Regions from separate parts of the Brevibacillus sp. AF8 genome, predicted to be linked through region 3. Evidence: predicted binding sites of a transcription regulator. Region 3 holds the regulator's gene; each other region holds the start of a gene.

Region 1 (4,263 bases), on a different contig from region 3:
GATTGTCTCGTCAGTTTTGATGCCTCGGGAAGAATCGTTTGGTTTTCTACGTTTGATGGCAGGCTATACGAAAAAGTAAGTCCCTCTTCACTCCCATCTCCGCAGCGCATCATCTCCCCCGAACAAGCTGTTCGAAAGTGGCAAGAAAGCCGTCCATTGGAGCTCGTTTATTTATTGCCCATTCATAATCAAAGCGATCAGGTAGAAGCAAAGCTCGCTTATGTCCTGAAAAATGGAATTATCACGCAACAACATACAGGTAGTGCATTGGATGCCTTTAGTGGCAAACGATTGGTCACAACGAATTCCCGAGCGACAACCAACCCCTCTCAGATCATCAATGTGACCGGAACAGGTGAGAGGTGGGTAGCGCAAACAGAGACGCAAGCGCGTGATTTGTTACGCATGTTGTTTAGAATCGAAACAGAAAAGCTGCCGCTGTCCATCTACGAGGCGAGTTACGATGATGGTCCAGCCCTTCGTTATTTCATATGGGGAAATTTTGGTGAAGGGGTTCCCGATGCTGACAAGATATCTCGAATGGCTACCTTTCCTGAGGGAAGCAATAACGGCGAGCAGCATCATCTACTCGTGACAGATGCAAAGACTGGTGAACTGCTTGAATTTTCCACAAAGGTGAACAATCCACAATGGTCTAATGTGAAAACGGATAAGAAGCGGGATCGGATGGAAGCGGATAAGCTTTTGAAAAGACTGGCTCCGTCTGGAAGCAATCAGATCCAAATAACGGAGGATGGAGATGAAAGGTACACCTCGATCATAGCTGATCCCCTTGTAAACGGCATTCCAGTTTATGGGGTCAATCAAAGTGTGGAGAACGGGATGTATACGATTCAGATCGATTCATGGACGGGTACATGGGAGCAGGTGAGCATAAACAAACCGGCCAGTGTCAAATACCCGGCCCGTTCCCAAGCCCTTAAAGAACAAGTGGCCATGACCCGATTACTGCAAACCTATCCACTTGAGCTGACCTATATCCACCAGCCAGATTATAAGAAAGGCACGATTACATGGAAGCTCGGCTATGACCTTTCGTTTCGCCAAACTCGCTCGCATTGCTTCTGCGGGGGAGAATTTAAAGTAGATGATACGTTTTATGTGGATGCGATAACCGGAAAAGTGATCGTAAACGAATAGGTATTTGCAAAAGAAAAAGCCGCCTTCTCCGATTTCGAAGATGTGCGGCTTTTTGTATAGGTTCTAGGCAGTTGCTTCGAATCCTGTGATTTGATTGAGAGCAACTTTCTTATCATCCTGGAGGACGAATTCGACGACTCCGTTTTTCATGCTGACAGCCTTAACTACTCCGGTAAGAGGAGTAGTGCTAGTGGTGCCATCCGGATTCGTTTGAGACTGGTTGTACGTGATGTTGTAGCCGATCATTTGCGCGTAGGCAAGGGAGTTGCCCATTGTTCTGTTTTCAGGTTTCACCGTCATGCCTACGATTTCTTCGGCTTTTACGGTTGATCCATTATCCAGTTGGAATTGTGCGGTACCGTTTTTGGTGGTAAAACCAGTGATGACGCCATTCAAGATTTCATCAACTTTGGAAATGTCGTTTTTGGTATCTGGATTGCCATCCCGGTCGACTTCCTTTGTTACTTTATAGGAAATCTCACGACCGATCATTTCCATGTACTTCACGCTGTTGTCGAGCGTATTGCCGGCCAGACCTTGCGATTCCAATCCGGAGACGTCTGCCAGCGGAATCGGCGTCGATTCGCCTGCAATACGGAAGTAGATTTTGCCTTGATCCATGTAGACGGCATCAAGTACGCCTTCTTTCTTCTCCGTCTTGGTTTCTCCCGTCATCTCGTCTTTTGTAGTAAGGGAATACGAGGCAGTACGACCTACCAGCTTTTCATACTTTTCCAAAGTGACCATGCTGTTGTTCGATTGCTCCATCAGCGTGGTCATTTTTGTGATTTTTTCTACCATGGTCAGCATACTTGTTTGTTGGATGAACTGAGAGTTGTCCATGGGGGACATAGGGTCTTGATGCTTTAACTGCTCCAGCATGAGCTTCATAAAGGCATTTTGGTCGAGCTCTGTGGAGAATTCTTTTTTGCCTTTATAGCTCATATGCGGTTGTATATAAGGGTTATTTTTGACGGTTGTTCCGGTATCTGACATGTCAATCCTCCCTGAAGGTGGCGAGTGTATCTGCGTATGTTTGTGCTTCCTTCATCTTATATCGGAAAAATTGGTGGAAAGATGAAGACAAACGTTTGTTCGAATTTTGGGCTTAAACTAGCCGGAATTGTGTTATAATGGAAGTAGAAACAGTCATGCTATGAGGAGATGAACGAGGGAATGGAGCGTTTTGAATTGGTATCGGAGTTTCAACCGTCCGGTGACCAGCCGACTGCCATTGCCGAGCTGGTGGCAGGGTTAAAGGCTGGCAAGCGACACCAGACATTGCTGGGTGCGACGGGAACGGGAAAGACTTATACGGCTGCCCAGGTAATTGCTCAGGTGAACAGGCCGACACTCGTGATGGCTCACAACAAAACTCTGGCCGCTCAGCTGTGTGCAGAGTTTAAGGAGTTTTTCCCGAACAACGCGGTGGAATACTTCGTCAGCTACTACGATTACTATCAACCCGAAGCATACATTCCCCAATCGGATACGTTTATTGAAAAAGACTCGAGCATCAACGAGGAGATCGACAAGCTCCGTCACTCGGCTACCAGTGCGCTGTTTGAACGCCGAGACGTGATCATCGTTGCCTCCGTCTCCTGCATTTACGGATTGGGTTCGCCGGAAGAGTATCGCGAACTGCTCTTGTCTTTGCGTGTTGGCATGGAAAAAGGACGGGACGAGATTTTGCATCGGCTGGTCGATATCCAGTACACACGCAACGATATCAACTTTACACGTGGTACGTTCCGCGTGCGGGGTGACGTGGTGGAGATTTTTCCTGCTTCACAGAGTGAGCAGGCGATTCGCGTAGAGTTTTTCGGAGATGAAATTGAGCGGATTACTTCGATTGACGTACTGACCGGGGAGATTTTGGGACAGCGTGATCACATTGCCATTTTCCCTGCCTCTCACTACGTGACGCGCGAGGAGAAAATGAAGCTGGCTATCCAAAGCATCGAGGCCGAACTGGAAGAAAGACTGAAAGAATTCCGTGATGCGGGCAAGCTTCTGGAAGCACAGCGACTGGAGCAACGCACACGGTACGATATTGAGATGATGATGGAGATGGGCTTTTGCTCCGGTATTGAAAACTACTCACGTCATCTGACGGGACTTCCTGCCGGGCATGCTCCGTATACCTTGCTGGATTACTTCCCAGAAGATTTTATCGTCATGATGGATGAGTCGCATATGACCTTGCCGCAGGTTCGGGGGATGTATAACGGTGACCGCGCACGAAAGGATGTACTCGTCGATCACGGATTCCGTCTGCCTTCTGCACGCGATAACCGCCCACTCAAGTTCGAAGAGTTTGAAGGAAAGCTGAAACAAGCGATTTACATTTCAGCTACGCCTGGTCCTTATGAGCTGGAGCACAGCCCGGAAATGGTGCAGCAGGTGATTCGTCCGACAGGCTTGATTGACCCAACAGTTACGGTACGTCCGATCAAAGGACAGATTGACGATTTGATTGGCGAGATTCAGGCTACGATTGCAAAAAATGAGCGAGTTCTCGTCACGACTCTGACGAAGAAAATGTCTGAGGATTTGACGGACTATCTGAAAGAAATCGGAATCAAGGTCCGCTATCTTCACTCGGATATTAAAACGATTGAGCGGATGCAGATTTTACGTTCGTTGCGTTTGGGCGAGTTTGACGTGCTTGTCGGGATCAACCTCTTGCGGGAAGGTCTAGACCTGCCGGAGGTATCGCTTGTGGCGATTTTGGATGCAGACAAGGAAGGGTTCCTGCGCAATGAGCGCTCGCTGATTCAGACGATCGGTCGGGCTGCGCGGAACGCAGAGGGACGCGTTATCATGTACGCGGACAAAATGACAGATTCGATGGCTTCTGCGATTCGAGAGACAGAACGTCGTCGTTCCATTCAGATGGCGTACAATGAAGAGCACGGCATCACGCCGCAAACCGTGAAAAAGTCCGTCCGCGACGTGATCGAGGCGACCAAGGTAGCGGAGGAAAAAGCGGATTATTTGCCACATGCAGACTTCAAAAAAATGCCGAAGAAGGATCGCGTAGCTGTCATAGAGCGTATGGAAGAAGAAATGAAGGAAGCGGCACGCAACCTCATGTTCGAG
Region 2 (4,263 bases), on a different contig from region 3:
ACGCTGTCCGATCTTCATCGTCAATTGTGGATCTACCTGGTGGTTCAAAAACGCATCCACCTTCAAAACGGATGCCGACAGTACCTTGCCGTCCTGTACGATGCGCTCTTGTAATTCTTTCATCAGTTCTTCCTCCTCGGATATGGTTCCGGCCACTTTTTACCTGCGGCCTGCTGAAAATATAGAAAGCCCAGAGTGGACAGTGTCACAAGCGGGCTACGTAATAAACCAACGCCAAGTGAAACTGTCCCTCTGGGCTTTTATCCCTTAGGTGTGACACATCATTCGTGCCTGCGTCGCTCGGACCAGCTTTCTTTCAACCTATGATTGGAATAGGAAAGAAAAAGACGGAACCCTAGACGCACTTTCACTCGTAGTCAGGTGATTTACGGTCACCTGGTAGAAACGGTTGGGCCTTATTCCCAAAATTATACGAGCTACCTATCTATTTTTTTCGAAGTGTAATAACGAGTATTGACCAAATCTATCATAACTCCCTCGTTGTGAGCAAGCGTTAATTTTTGAAAGGAAAAGGAAGCGCTTACTTGCTCAAACAAAGGAAAGAGCCCTGATTTCTCAAGGGCTCTCATACTTATCTCTTCGGTTTTTTCTGCCGCATTTGAACGTTGAGCTTCTTCCATTTATCCCTTTCAGCCGCTGCAAGCCTTGCATCTTCTTTACGCGCCAGATGTGCCAATTCGCGTTGAAGCTTCAGATAACTGTCAAAGCGTGCCTTTTCCAATGATCCAGCTTGGATGGCAACTTGAACAGCACAGCCAGGCTCGCGCATATGCTTACAATCATTGAAACGGCATGTTTCCGCAATGGACTCGATATCGTCAAAGGCACCGCGGAAGCCTTCATCTGCCTCCCAGAGCTGAAGTTCCCTCATGCCTGGTGTATCGATCATCAGAGCACCACTCGGCAAGCGGAACAATTCACGATGTGTCGTCGTATGGCGGCCACGGTCATCACCTTCACGAACGCCACTGACTTTTTGCATCTCCGCTCCGCTCAATTTATTAATCAACGTGGATTTGCCAACACCAGAGGAACCCATCAAGGCAATCGTCTGGCCCTCGCCCAGATACGGTGCGAGTTGATCCAGTCCTTCTCCCTGCTCAGCACTGACTACGTGAACAGGTACTCCGATCGCAACTGATTCTACCTCTGCCATGCATGCATCCAGATCGTCACACAAATCTGCTTTGGAAAGCACAATTACCGGATTGGCTCCACTTTCCCACGCGAGAATGAGATAGCGTTCTAACCTGCGCAAATTCAAATCATTATTCAAGGAATTCACGAGGAAAACGGTATCGACGTTCGCGGCCACAATCTGCTCTTCCACTGTATCCCCAGCTACTTTGCGGGAAAACTTGCTCTTACGTGGAAGAAGTCCGTGGATGGAGGCTTTCTTTTCCTCTGGGCGAGCACTGATCACTACCCAGTCCCCGACAGCCGGAAAATCTTCTCGCCCGATGGCTTCATAACGAAGCTTACCCGTTACTTCGCCCAAGAGCTCGCCATGCTCACTCCACAGACGATAAATACGTTTATGTTCGAGTGTGATACGTCCCACACTGTAGCCTTGCTCGGCATAAGGGGCAAAATGATTAGCAAAATACTCATTCCAGCCCATAGATTGCAATACTTGTTGATTGGTTAGTTGATTCACTGCGGATTCCCCCTGCAATTGGTTAAATATATGGCTATCAGCCAGAACCAGTCACAGTCGAATCCTCATTTGGTGAACGGTATTACTGTTCGCTTGAAAGGAGGATTCCTGTGACCCCGACTACGACACTCTGAACAAATTTGATGACTACCATAAAACATCTCTCCTTTAGCAAACCTACCATTCAGGTTTGGAATCATATTTCCCAATTATTGTACCATAATGAAACAAAATGCAACAGCGTCAATCTCCCCCGCCGCCGCCTCCACTATCTCCGCCACCACCGCTGTCTCCACCACTACCGCTATCACTTCCGCCGTCATAGCTATCCCAACGATCGTTTGAGTCGTGATTTCGATGATGATGATTGTGAGAGCTGTCTACAAAGAAGGCTCCGCCCCCGCTGTCTGAAGAGGAATGAGAGCGACTACTTCCGCCTTTTGCAGCTTTGGACGCCAAGACAAATACTACGATCAAAAACATGATGACGATGACAATGAAGAACTCCATTGTTGTCCCCGCCCTTCCTCTTTTTTGAAGTTGTTTCCTATTTAGTATAACATAGTGTAGCTGGAATAGGCTGGGGGCGTGGAGGATGATCCCTTTCATCCGGCAAAATGCCCTGACACGGGTACGATCGCCAAAATGTTTTCCAATACAAATACACGATACGCCTTCCTCATATAACAATATGCTTTTAAGCTCCCTTTGTTCTCATCAATCTGTACCAGACGGATCGTGCGCCTGCTAGTCTCTCCATCCTTCTTCAAATAAATGATCTCCACTGCTTGCTGCCGCGTTGCGTACCTTCTCAACTCCTGAATCATCAGGCTGTCACCACCACATAATGTGTCTTCTTGTTGTTGAGATCATCATATCAAAAGAGAACATTTGTTCGCAAGTTTTGTTTGCAATAACCAACGATTTCCACAACAAAAAGACATGCGCCCTAAAAATGGACACATGCCTTATACTTGTCACACTTTGTTTGACTCAGCGCCTTCTAAGCGCACGCCCGAACACAATCAGAATCGGTGCCAATAAAATAGCCGCCGCAACCAGCGAAGCACGAATCGAAAAACGGGTTCCGATCCACCCGACAGCCGGACCACCTGCCGTTTGTCCTAAGGCATTGGACTGGCCCATCATCGATAAAACCGTCGCTCGCACACTGCTCTCAATGTTTAGATTCAGCCACGTATCATACAGCGGACTGCTTAAAGACTGAATCACACCGATTAACAGCAATGCAACTAATGCCCAGCTAAAGCTAGGGGAAAAAGCAAAAGCAATCATCGCTGCAATTTTGAGTCCCGTCAACGTGAACATGCCCACAAGGACAACCCTCTCATTGTTCACATTCAGCCTTTTTTCCACAACGCCTACGACGATGAGGCCGAGTAAGCTTGCGAGTGCGGCAATGATCCCGAACCACATTGGCATTGAAATAGCCGCTAGCTCCGGAAAGCCAATTTCTGCGATCAAATGCGCTTCCCACAAACGGTCATACCCTTCAGAAGCTGCACCCGTAAATAGGGTCACGAACAAGATCAGCATGAGAACCGGCTGACTGCGAATCACTTGGGCACCCGAAGTCCACGTCTGAATCATTTCCTTCACGTGGGAAGCACCTTGCTCACGCTCACGAGGAATAAATCCGGTCTCCTTCATGAACAGAATCAGAAAGACACCAAGCCCCAGATACATAAAGCCACCTATGAGGAAAGGCAAATGGGGGGCGAGTGTTGACAAAGCCACACTAAGTGCAATCCCGAGCAGATTCCCAAACAAGGAATAGCGCTTAGCCTTCATGAAAATCGTACCGATCTTCTCTTCTCCAACCTCATCCACAATCCATGCAGTATCCGCTCCACTGATAAACGTATACCCGAGACCACTGATGACTTGCGAAAACAGGACCAAGCCGAAGACAGAAATCAACGGTATCCAAGCATCAAGCACGGGAACGATCCCCTGCATCGAAAATCCAATTCCCAGAAAAAACATCCCAATAATGACGGAGCGACGGCGACTGTACGTGTCCGCAACTACTCCTGTTATCCCTTCAAACACCAACACGGATAACTCCAATACCGTCCCGATCAATAGCAATTCAAACGGGTTAAAGCCCAGTGTCACAATATAGTAAAGCGCATAGGTCGTGAACATGGTTGTATTGGCCAGGGAAGTCAAAAAACTTTTGATCGTATATACTTTTGTCGCATTCATGAACATGGAAGCAGTATCCACCTTTTTTTAGGCAGATGACGCGTCCCGTTTTCACATACTGATCGCTACTCTACAATCCGCTACTGTGCAATCCGCTACTGTGCAAAATGCGTACGCGTCATGCTGCCGTTCCTATTTTTCCTTCCTGTGTACTTGCTTGCTCTGAATAGTGTTTTTAACATGTGATATACACCTCCGAAAGTAATTACAACTATTATAGAATGATTTTAATTGCCATACAATGGAAAAAGCTGTGCAGTATGATTAGACACACTGCACAGCTTAATTATGAAGAAGCACTTACGCTTTTTTTCTAAACAGACCTACGATGGAGATCAGCAACGCCAAACCGGAAA
Region 3 (4,263 bases):
CGACCCTCGTTAAAAATAGAGGCAGAACATTTTCGTTTTCCGCTTACTTCACACGCATAGAAGGTTTGAAATGACGCGTCAGGTGAAACAGTAAAAATAGAAGAGAAAAGCAGGCATCCAGGGAAGGATGTGAGGGAAAAGCATGTGCGGTCGTTTTACTCTCGTAACGAACTTGGAAAAATGGAAGGAACGGTTCCAAATCGAAGTCATTCCATTTGATGCAAAGCCACGGTACAATATTGCACCGGGTCAGTTCATTCCAGCGATTATTGCAGATCGCGGCGAACGGCGTATGGGTCAGTTGAGATGGGGGCTAGTACCGTCGTGGTCTGCCGATGAGAAGAGCAGCTACAAAATGATCAATGCGCGTTGCGAGACATTAAATGAAAAGCCAGCATTCAAACAGCTTTTCGCCCGAAAGCGATGCATCCTTCCTGCCGACAGCTTTTATGAGTGGATGAACACCATTTCAGGGAAACAACCGATGCGGATCATGTTGAAAACCGGGGAACCATTCGCTTTTGCTGGCCTGTTTGATACGTGGACGAATCAAGAGGGAGAAAAAGTACATACCTGTACGATTGTTACGACAAAGGCGAATGAGCTCATGGAGAATATTCATGAGCGAATGCCTGTCATCTTAAAGAAAGATGGCGAGGACTTATGGCTTGATCGGGAGAAGTATGATCGGTTGCAGCTCCAGTCACTGTTTACCCCCTATGATTCCAGCGAGATGATGGTGTATCCGGTATCTACCAAAGTGGGCAGCCCCAAAAATGATGATCCTTCCTGTATTGAAGAAGTAGAGGTCGGCTCTTTGCTTGAAGATTAATCCTTTCGTAGGAGATGAACTCTTTCACGTAATTCCTGTTCGGTTAACGATTCCAATTGCAACAAGGCCTCATATGGATCACTACCTGGAATATGAAAGTATCGAGCAAATGCAGGCTCGGTTTTGATGCCGCTTTGCTTCAGAGCTCTGATGTGTTGGTATGCATCCATGCCCCCTATTTCTAGCAATCGTGCTTCGATGTCCATATGACGATAGGCATTTTGCTTTTCGACAGCTAACGGTTGAGCAAACAATTCAAACCAAAAGTCAGCTGTGAAAAAAGAGATAACGCACGTGGGAATACTTTTTATATCTAGTTGAGTCACTTCAAATCCAGGCAAACAGCCAAACGCTTTACGAACAACCTGCTCAAACTGATGCAAATCATGACTCTCGCAAATAATATCCAGATCACTTCCTACAACGTCAATGTTCAATGGGATGGTTCCGGCAAGCACTGGACGGTAATCGGATAGTACTTCCATGAGGTGCGTCTGTTGAATTGCTTCCAACGCCGCTTTTTGGCGTATTGTTCCTCTGCCCAGGTAAGAGAGATCATGCCAATTTCTCATGAGACAACCTCCATGTCTACTTTCTTTTAAAATAGTTTAGACAAAAGTGAATAAGTACGCAACGAAATCGGTAATCACTCGTATACCTAAATGAAGGGAGTGTAGTGGATGGAAATATTTTTGTGGGTCGTAGTTGTGTTATTGTTCTTGCTTAGCATCGCAGGAATTTTCTTACCCGTTTTACCTGATACGATCTTGCTGTGGGCGGGCTTTTTACTCTATCACTTTTTTATTGCAGATCCGGGAGCGGGATTGCCGGCATCCTTTTGGTGGGGAATGGTCGTTCTAAGCATTCTACTTTACGGTGCTGACTTGCTGACGAACATGTACTTCGTGAAAAAGTATGGGGGGTCAAAATGGTCGTCCATTGCCGCTGCGGTCGGAATTATCCTCGGGATTTTCGTGTTTCCACCGTTTGGTATGCTGATCTTGCCGTTTGTATTCGTCGTTATCGTAGAGTTAATGGTGCAGAAGCAATCGATGGAGCGAGCAGTGAAAGCAGGGGTAGGTTCACTGATCGGATTTTTGGGCAGTGCGGTCGTAAAAGTCATCTTGCAAGTTACGATGATCATCTGGTTTTTTATCGCCAGATAACATATAGAAAACGAAAAGGACAGCCGAGGCTGTCCTTTTTTACGTGGAAACTAGTGAATGAGGCGATAGACACCGATGACTTTACCGAGAATGGTGACATGCTCCAGAATGATCGGTTCCATTGTGGCATTCTCCGGTTGGAGTCGGAAGTGGTTCTTTTCTTTGAAAAATCTTTTGACGGTCGCTTCGTCTTCTTCTGTCATGGCTACGACAATGTCACCATTGTTCGCTACGTGTTGTTGGCGAACAATGACGTAATCTCCGTCGAGAATTCCGGCATCAATCATACTGTTCCCGGAGACACGCAGCATGTAGACCTTGTCTGAAGTCACGATATTGTCTGGAAGCGGGAAGTATTCTTCCACATCCTCAATGGCTGTAATCGGTTGTCCAGCAGTTACTTTTCCGATTACGGGCACACGGACGACAGAGTCTTCGAAATTGTCTTGAAAACGATCTTCATCTGATAGCAATTCGATGGCGCGAGGTTTGGTAGGGTCTCGACGAATGAGGCCTTTTTTCTCTAAACGTGCCAAATGACCATGTACCGTTGAGCTGGAAGCGAGTCCGACAGCCTCTCCAATTTCACGTACAGAAGGCGGATATCCTTTATCACGAACTTCCTTTCGTATGAACTCGATGATGGCTTGTTGTCTACTCGATAATTTTGACATAGAAAGACACCCCTGATTTCTCGAACATATTTTCCTATATTATACCATGGGAGCTTGCGTTCGACAAACATAAGTTCGATTCATTGTTGACATGAACATACGTTCTCATTTATTATGAGTTTACAAAAGGACAGAACGTATGTTTGTAAGGGGGCCATTATCATGAATTCATCGACAGTACGTAATCGTTTCGAGAAAAAAGAAGAACGTCGTGTTCGTTTTGGTATCACGAGAGGTCAAGCTCTCTTGTTTCTTATTACATTTATTCTCTTTTTTTACTTGTTGACCGAACTAGTGTTTGCTTCTTCGCCAATGGAGGAGCCACAAGGCATTGAGGTAACCGTACAATCCGGAGATAGCCTATGGTCGTTAGCCGTTCGCTACTCAGATCAGCATACAGATGTTCGTGACTATATCATAGAAATCAAGGAAGCGAACGGTTTGGATAGCAACAGGATTTACCCGGGTCAGACTCTGATCATGCCTGATATGCCGTAAGTGTTCGGCTGTCTTGCGGGATCATTCGAATGTGGTATAATGAAGCGGCACTACTACAGAGTGGGAGGAACCAGCAGTGGTATCTGACGCAGAAATTAAACGCATTAATGAATTGGTCAAAAAATCTCGCGAAGAAGGTTTGACTGAAGAAGAAAAGCTCGAACAAAAAGCATTGCGCCAAAAGTACATTGACGCCGTTAAGCTTTCATTGAGAGCTAATTTGGATTCCATCCGTTATGTGGAAGACCTTGAAGAAAATAAGCCAAAACAGTAAGATAACAATTACTGATACGACAGACATCCTCGCTTGACGCTAGGGTGTCTTTTTCTGTGACATACATAACGCTTTGATTGCCAGGGAGGGAAAGCGATGGCGTGGATAGCTGTAGCGGTTGGAGGAGCAGTTGGCTCTCTTTTGCGCTACCTATTGTCTTTGCTTGCGAATCAGCCGGGATGGCCATGGGGAACCTGGATCGCCAATGTTTGTGGATCGTTGATCATCGGCATCTTGTTCGTGCTGGGGAAAGAACGTGGCATATTATCTCCAACACTCTATCTCTTATTTGCAACGGGGGTCATGGGAGGATTTACGACTTTCTCTAGCTTTTCCTTGGAAGTGGTCACTTTTTGGGGAGAAGGCCACCTGTTGCGTGGCACTTTGTACGCTCTTCTCAGTTTGGGAGTCGGGCTACTTTCTTGTGCGGTTGGAATATGGCTGGGTAGGCAATGGTCCTGATACGTTCAATGGACACGATACATGTGAGGGGGAATGAAGGTGAGTACACAGCATCGTGATTATGAATGGGAACAAAAAAAGCTGGATGAAACAATTTCGGCGATTGACGAAGAAATGGAGCAGCTTCGCAATGATATTCGCGAGGCGACAGATGACTATGTGAAACAGGTCGTTAACTATAAAAAGGCAAAGGATTTGCGTTACCTGGAAGATCAGGGGCGAGAGAAGCCTTATTTCGGCAGAGTGGACTTCTTGAAAGATGAGATCTACGAGCTGGATCAGGTCTACATAGGAAAACGGGGAATTGTACGCAGCGATACGTTTGATTCTGTCGTCGTGGATTGGCGTGCGCCTATC

What was found. The regulator LexA, encoded in region 3, represses DNA repair genes until DNA is damaged. The targets are predictions, from matches to a motif close to CGAACATATGTTCG.
Region 1: uvrB (excinuclease ABC subunit UvrB) is a predicted target of LexA. The motif match lies at 2,246-2,259, and genes of this name have one in related genera.
Region 2: KB186_RS21185 (WYL domain-containing protein) is a predicted target of LexA. The motif match lies at 2,563-2,576, and genes of this name have one in related genera.

The regions. Positions count from the first base shown of each region.
Region 1 is NZ_JAGQDN010000025.1:12,797-17,059, reverse strand. It holds gene KB186_RS24465 (hypothetical protein) at 1-1,161, shown strand, start outside; gene KB186_RS24460 (flagellar hook assembly protein FlgD) at 1,225-2,157, opposite strand; gene uvrB (excinuclease ABC subunit UvrB) at 2,338-4,263, shown strand, end outside.
Region 2 is NZ_JAGQDN010000019.1:1,997-6,259, forward strand. It holds gene KB186_RS21170 (xanthine phosphoribosyltransferase) at 1-123, opposite strand, end outside; purine riboswitch at 355-456, opposite strand; gene rsgA (ribosome small subunit-dependent GTPase A) at 593-1,678, opposite strand; gene KB186_RS21180 (hypothetical protein) at 1,922-2,188, opposite strand; gene KB186_RS21185 (WYL domain-containing protein) at 2,284-2,505, opposite strand; gene KB186_RS21190 (MFS transporter) at 2,672-3,913, opposite strand; gene KB186_RS21195 (YcnI family copper-binding membrane protein) at 4,208-4,263, opposite strand, start outside.
Region 3 is NZ_JAGQDN010000001.1:639,274-643,536, reverse strand. It holds gene KB186_RS02410 (GNAT family N-acetyltransferase) at 1-60, shown strand, start outside; gene KB186_RS02405 (SOS response-associated peptidase) at 143-832, shown strand; gene KB186_RS02400 (DUF4269 domain-containing protein) at 829-1,404, opposite strand; gene KB186_RS02395 (DUF456 domain-containing protein) at 1,513-1,998, shown strand; gene lexA (transcriptional repressor LexA) at 2,049-2,672, opposite strand; gene yneA (cell division suppressor protein YneA) at 2,835-3,170, shown strand; gene KB186_RS02380 (DUF896 domain-containing protein) at 3,247-3,444, shown strand; gene crcB (fluoride efflux transporter CrcB) at 3,541-3,906, shown strand; gene KB186_RS02370 (HelD family protein) at 3,946-4,263, shown strand, end outside.